2 regions of the Myceligenerans cantabricum genome follow, and region 2 is predicted to be linked to the other one. Evidence: predicted binding sites of a transcription regulator. Region 2 holds the regulator's gene; the other holds the start of a gene.
What was found. The regulator HrcA, encoded in region 2, represses chaperone genes, less so after heat shock. The targets are predictions, from matches to a motif close to TTNGCACTCGNNNNNNNCGAGTGCNAA.

Region 1 (3,398 bases), on a different contig from region 2:
CGACAACCTCCCGCTCGAACTCCTCGGTGTAGCCGCGCAGGCTCGACAGCGCGGCCGCGGCGAGCACCATCTCCGGCACCTCGCCGGGCCCGGCGAGCACGGTCCGCACGGCGACCTGGTCGAACGCCGGCTCGACGAGCTCGGTCCACCACGCCGAGGGGTCGTCCTCGGGGCTCATCCGCAGCAACGCGTCGCACGCGGTGCGGCTGTACTTGATCGCGGCGTCCACCAGCGCGGACACCCGTCCTGACCAGGCAGCGCTGTTCACCTGGCGCGGCCGTCCGGGCTCTTGCTGCGCCCCGCCGCCCCCGGGCAGCGCGCGCAGGTGGCCGCGACGCGAACCCTCCGGCTCGGACGGCGCGCCCCCGACCGCGCCGGACGCCGACGACGCGGGCCGGTTCGAGCTCTCCGCGGCAGCGACACCCGACCTGAGCTCCGACCCGGCCTGCGGATCGGCATCGTCACGCTCACCGGCCGCGGCCCGGCCGGCGGGGGACGACGACGAGTCCCGGTCCCTCGGTGAGAACTCCTCCGGCTCGTCCGACTGCACCGTGGCGAGCTCCTCGGCGCTCGCCTCGATCGCGGCCCGGGCGGCGTCGCCCGGCGCGTGCCCCTCCAGCGTGAGTCGCCGCATGACGAGGAGTCTTGCCACGTCATCGGGGGTGTAGCGCCGATGGGAGCCCGCGGTGCGGCCCGACGGGCCCAGCCCGTATCGACGGTCCCAGGTACGCAGGGTCGCGGGCGCGACCCCCAGGCGCTTGGCCACCGCCGCGACGGCGAGGCCGGGACTCGACGGGCGGGACCCGCCCTGACTCTGGGCAGGCCGCGTCGATGTCATGGAACCGATTCTGCCGAGACATGCAAAGGTTCGCCACCGATCCGCCCGGTGTGCCGCTTATCTCCGCATGTTTCAGGGCGATATCCACCAAACCTCGCCAGAGGTGGCGCGGTTCGTCACAACCTGAATCAGTAGCGCTGGCGCAAAAATGCCCCTTGAACAACTTCTGCACAACTTGTAGGTTGTTCGGCATGACGGAGATCTCGAGACTGCCCGGCCCGGTGATGGAGCTGTGGGAGTGGCAGTACCAGGGGGCATGCCGCGACGCGGACGACACGCTGTTCTTCCACCCCGAGGGGGAACGCGGGTCCACGCGTCGCCGTCGAGCCGAAGCAGCCAAGGCCATCTGCCGGTCCTGTCCGGTCATGATGCAGTGTCGCGAACAGTCGCTCCGAGTGCGAGAGCCGTACGGGGTGTGGGGGGCCCTCAGTGAGGACGAGCGGTCCGCCATCCTCGCCGGCAAGTCCGCGACCGCCTGACACGAAGGGCCCCGCACCGATCGGTGCGGGGCCCTTCGCAGCAGCAGGTCACGACGGCAGGACACCCCGTCGTCGTGACCTCCTGGGTCGAGGCTTCCTCAGCCTGCGACCACGGCGAGGATGTCGCGCGAGGAGAGGACCAGGAAGTCCTCGCCCGCGTACTTCACCTCGGTGCCGCCGTACTTCGAGTACAGGACCTTGTCACCCACGGCGACATCCACCGGCACACGGTTACCGCTGTCGTTCACGCGGCCCGGACCCACGGCCAGGACCTCGCCCTCCTGGGGCTTCTCCTTGGCAGTGTCCGGGATGACCAGGCCGGAAGCGGTCGTGGTCTCGGCCTCGAGGGCCTTGACAACGATCCGGTCCTCGAGCGGCTTGATGGGGACCGACACGTCGGACCTCCTCTTTCCTGAGCAGATCGAAGATCAGCTACGTTGACTGGTTTGCTCGAGCGTTCGGCGGACCGCCGTCGTCGCGGGTGCCGGCGGGCACGGAACATCTCGCGGCACCGCCGCGCCGGCCCAAGGGCCGTGCAGCGGTGACAACCCAAATCTAGGTCGGCGCTAGCACTCGGTCAAGGCGAGTGCCAGATCCGTGGGGCCGCCCCGGATGGTCGCACCCCGGCAGGCGAGTGGTGATATGTCGAACTGAGGACACTTCTCCTTCAGGGTCTCGCTATCAGCAGGGGCTTTATGGAAAGATCTGCCCATGGATGAGGCGATTCTGAGCAAACTTCTCAGTCCCGATGGCCGGGCGCTGCTGGGGGACCTCCCGCCGTACGACGAACGGGTCGCCATGCGCACCGCCACCACGCTTCGGGAGCAAGGCGTCGCGCCCGACCTCGCGGCCGCTGCTCTCACTCAGTCCCGCCTGCGCGCCAGGGCACGGACCAAGTTCGGCGAGCTCGCCGAACGCATGCTGTTCACCGCCGACGGCCTCGAGCAGGCGACCCGCCTGCTCGTCGCCACGCTCCACGCCGACCGGTTCACCGACGCCGGTGTGACCCACGTCGCAGACCTCACGAGCGGCATCGGCGCCGATGCCATGGCGTTCGCCGGGGCCGGGCTGCGCGTGCTGGCCACCGACCTGGACGAGGTGACGTCGCGGATCGCCGCCTGGAACCTCCGGCAGTTCCCCGAGGCCGAGGCGCGCAACGCCGACGGCCTGGCCCTCGACCTCCGGGCCGAGCACGTCGACGGCGTCTACGCCGACCCGGCACGCCGCACGCGCGCACGCGGCGGCGGTACCCGGCGCGTCTTCGACCCCCGCGCCTACGAGCCCGCGCTCGACAGCGTGTTCGCGCTGCGCGCGACCGTCCCCGCCCTGGGGGTCAAGGTCGGCCCGGGCATCCCGCACGAAGGGCTCCCCGAGGCCGCCGAGGCGCAGTGGGTCTCGGTCGACAACGACGTCGTCGAGGCCGGCCTGTGGTTCGGCCCGCTCGCGCCGGGCGGGCCCGGCCGCAGCGCACTGGTGGTCCGGACGTTCCTGGACGCCGACGGCAAGGAGCACACCCGGACACGCGTGCTGCGCGCCTCGGACCATCCGGACGGCGCGGCCCTGCAAGCCTCCACCGGCTCCGTCGGCGAGTACCTCTACGAGCCCGACGGCGCCGTGATCCGAGCCGGCCTCGTCGCCCACGCCGCCGCCGAGCTGGACGGACGCCTGGTCGACCCCACGATCGCCTACATCACGACCGACGCTCCGGCGCCGCTCGGCACCAACGGCTCCGCACCCGTCGCCACCGGATACCGGGTCCTCGACACGCTCCCGTTCGGGCTCAAGCGCCTCAAGGCGTACCTGCGGGAGCGCAACGTCGGGCGGCTGACGATCAAGAAGCGCGGCACGGCCGTCGTGCCCGAACAGCTGCGCAAGCAGCTCGTCCTGACGGGGACCGAGGAGGCGACGATCGTGCTGACGCGAGTCGCCGGCGCGCAGACGATCCTGCTGGTCGAGCCCGTTCGGGGCGGGGCATGACACGCCCCGAACCCGTGCCGTTCGGCACGTCACGGCGCTCCAGCATCGGCCTCGAGTGGGAGGTCGGGCTCGTCGACACCGGCTCCGGCGCGATGTCGCAGGTC
Region 2 (3,398 bases):
GACGTCCCGCCCGGCGGCGTGCTCGTCTGGTACCACGGCGGCGGCTGGGTGGTCGGCGGCCTGGCCACCGCCGACCCGGTGTGCCGTTTCCTGGCGCTGAACGCCAACCTCGTGGTCGTGTCGGTGCGTTACGGCCTCGCGCCCGAGCACCCGTTCCCCGAGGGCGTCGACGACGCGATCGCCGCCTTCCGCTGGGTGCGCGCCAACTCGCGCCGGTGGCGGCCCGGGCTCGTGGACCTCCCGGTCGCCGTCGGCGGCGACAGCGCCGGCGGCAACGCCGCGGCGGTCGTCTCGAACGTGACGCGGCACGACGACGGCCCCCGGGGCGCGCGCACCGGCGCACCGGACTTCCAGCTGATGCTCTACCCGGCCACGGACGCGACCACCCGCTACCCCTCGGCCGCGACGTTCGACGGCTACGGCCTCGCCGCCCGGCGCGTCGACTGGTACCTGGAGCGCTACCTGACCGACTCCGGCCAGGCTCAGGACCCGCGCGTCTCGCCGATGGTCGCCGAGGACCTGTCCGGGGTGGCGCCCGCGCACGTCGTGGTCGCGGGCTTCGACGTGCTGCGGGACGAGGGGCTCGCGTACGCCGAGCGGCTGCGCGAGGCCGGCGTGCCGACCTCCGTGCAGGTGGCCACCGGTCACGTGCACGCCTTCGCGAACGCCACGGGTGCGAGCAGCAACGCGCGGCGGCACGTGGCGCGTGCGGCGAAGATCACGGAGGCCGCGCTGGCGCGGCGTCTCGCGCGTGCCGGTGCGGCCTGACGCCTGCTCCTGGCGGCGCGCTCCGGGCGGACGCGGCGCGCTCCGGAGTCCGCTCTGCGCGGCGGGCTTCGTCGATGTCGGTCACCCCGCGTAGGATTGGCACTCGACGAGCGAGAGTGCTGGGTGGAGGTGACTCATGAGCGACGTGCGCCGGCTCGACGTGCTGCGTGCCATCGTGGAGGACTATGTGCAGACGCAGGAGCCCGTGGGCTCCCGCATGCTCACGGAGCGGCACCGGCTCGGGGTCTCGCCCGCCACCGTACGCAACGACATGGCCGCCCTGGAGGACGCCGGGCTGATCGCCCAGCCGCACACGTCGGCGGGCCGCATCCCCACCGACAAGGGCTACCGGCTGTTCGTGGACCAGCTCGCCGAGGCCCGGCCGCTGACCCAGCCGCAGAAGCGGGCCATCGAGAAGTTCCTGTCCGAGGCGGTCGACCTGGACGACGTCATCGGGCGTTCGGGCCGGCTCATCGCGCAGCTCACCGGGCAGGTCGCCGTCGTGCAGTACCCGTCGCTGCGGCGTTCCGGGCTGCGCCACCTCGAACTCGTGCCCACCGGGGAGAACCGGCTGCTCGTCGTCGTCATCACCGACAACGGTCGCGTCGAGCAGCGTTTCCTCGACGTGCCGGACGACGTCGACGAGGCCGTGCTCGGCGAGCTGCGCGCGCGGCTCAACGCTGCCGCGGCGGGTCGCCGGCTCACCCAGATGGACGTGGCCTTCGGGGAGGTGGCCGACGCCGTCGCCCCGGAGCACCGGCCGCTCGTCGCCGCGATCGGCGAGGTCGTCAGCAGCGCGCTCGACGAGGAGCACGAGGAGCGGCTCGTCGTGGCCGGCCAGGCGAACCTGGCCCGCGCGGGCATGGGGTTCGACCACGGCCTGAGCCCGCTGCTGGAGGCGCTCGAGGAGCAGGTGGTGCTCCTGGGGCTGCTGACCGAGATGACCTCGGACGAGAACGTCGCCGTGAGCATCGGCCACGAGAACCGGCTGGCAGGGCTCACGCGCGCGTCCGTGGTGAGCACCGGCTACGGGTCCGACGGCGACCCGGTCGCGCTGCTCAGCTCCATCGGCCCGACGCGCATGGACTATCCGGGCACCATCGCCGCCGTCCGTGCGGTGGCCCGCTACCTCTCCCGGGTGCTGCCCACGTGAGCGCCCGGCCACCGAACTGCCCGCCCGACGACCAGATGCACCCGAGAAGCCGGGTGCATCACGGCCGTCGCGCACTTGCGTTGCCTTCAGACCCAGAGCGAGCGAAGAGAGACCTGTGACCGACTACTACGAGATCCTCGGCGTCCCGCGGGACGCCTCGCCCGAGCAGATCAAGAAGGCGTACCGCAAGCTCGCCCGAACCCTGCACCCCGATGTCGCCGGGGCAGAGGGTGAGGAGGAGTTCAAGGACGTCGCGCGCGCCTACGAGGTGCTCTCCAACCCGGAGAAGCGCCAGCAGTACGACATGGGCGTGGACCCGAGCTCCCCCGGCGGGGGCGCCGGCGGCGGCTTCGGCCAGGGCTTCGGTTTCCAGGACATCTTCGAGACGTTCTTCGGCGGCGGGCAGCCGAGCGGCCCGGTGCCGCGCGCCCGCCGCGGCAACGACTCGCTGGTGCGGCTCGACATCGACCTGGCCGAGGCCACGTTCGGGGTGAAGCGCGAGCTCCAGGTCGACACGGCCGTGGTGTGCACCACCTGCTCCGGCGACGGCGCGCGCCCCGGGACCTCGTCCCGTACGTGCGACGCCTGCCACGGGCGCGGCTCCGTGCAGCGCGTCGCCCGCTCGTTCCTGGGCCAGGTCATGACGACCGCGCCGTGCTCCGCGTGCGGCGGCTTCGGCACGGTCATCCCGGAGCCCTGCCCGGACTGCTCCGGCGAGGGCCGCGTGCGCTCCCGGCGCACCGTGACGGTGAACGTCCCGGCGGGCGTGGACACGGGGACGCGGATCAAGCTGTCGGCGCAGGGCGAGACCGGTCCGGGCGGCGGCCCGGCGGGCGACCTGTACGTCGAGATCCGCGAGAAGCCGCACGAGACGTTCGTGCGCCGCGGCGACGACCTGCACTGCACCCTCCCCGTCCCGATGACGGCGGCTGCCCTCGGTACGACGCTGTCGCTGGACACGCTCGACGGCGCGCAGGAGATCCACATCCGCCCGGGCACCCAGCCGGGCCAGATCGTCACGCTCAAGAGCCTCGGCGTGGGGCACCTGCACACCAGCGGGCGCGGCGACCTCAACGTGCACATCGAGGTCCAGGTTCCGACCGGCCTCACCGACCAGCAGACCGACCTGCTGCGGCAGCTCTCGGCGCTGCGCGGCGAGGAGCGCCCCGACCCGCGGCTCGCCGCCGCGCACCCGGGCGTCTTCTCCCGCCTCCGCGACAAGCTGTCCGGGCGCTGAGCCCGGTGAGTGCACGATGAGCGCCCCGGTCTTCCTCGCCGAGGGTGTGACGCTCGGCGAGTACGAGGTCGGGTCGCTGTTCGTGCTCGACGGCGCGGAGGGGCGTCACGCCGGCGTCGTGCAGCGTCGCGGGCCGGGTGAGCGCATCGACGTCGTCGACGGGGCAGGCCTGCGGCTGGAGGGCGTCGTCGAGTCGGTCGGCGGCGGCGACGTCGTGCACCTGCGGGTCGCCGGCATCGT

Region 1: the regulator HrcA is predicted to act here: its motif matches at 1,884-1,910, upstream of groES (co-chaperone GroES).

What each region holds. Positions count from the first base shown of each region.
Region 1 is NZ_BAAHAJ010000004.1:544,626-548,023, forward strand. Features, by position in the region: gene ACYU96_RS04755 (MerR family transcriptional regulator) at 1-838, opposite strand, end outside; gene ACYU96_RS04760 (WhiB family transcriptional regulator) at 1,030-1,317, shown strand; gene groES (co-chaperone GroES) at 1,416-1,712, opposite strand; gene ACYU96_RS04770 (class I SAM-dependent methyltransferase) at 2,029-3,294, shown strand; gene ACYU96_RS04775 (glutamate--cysteine ligase) at 3,291-3,398, shown strand, end outside.
Region 2 is NZ_BAAHAJ010000001.1:277,650-281,047, forward strand. Features, by position in the region: gene ACYU96_RS01335 (alpha/beta hydrolase) at 1-768, shown strand, start outside; gene hrcA (heat-inducible transcriptional repressor HrcA) at 905-1,921, shown strand; gene dnaJ (molecular chaperone DnaJ) at 2,037-3,158, shown strand; gene ACYU96_RS01350 (16S rRNA (uracil(1498)-N(3))-methyltransferase) at 3,175-3,398, shown strand, end outside.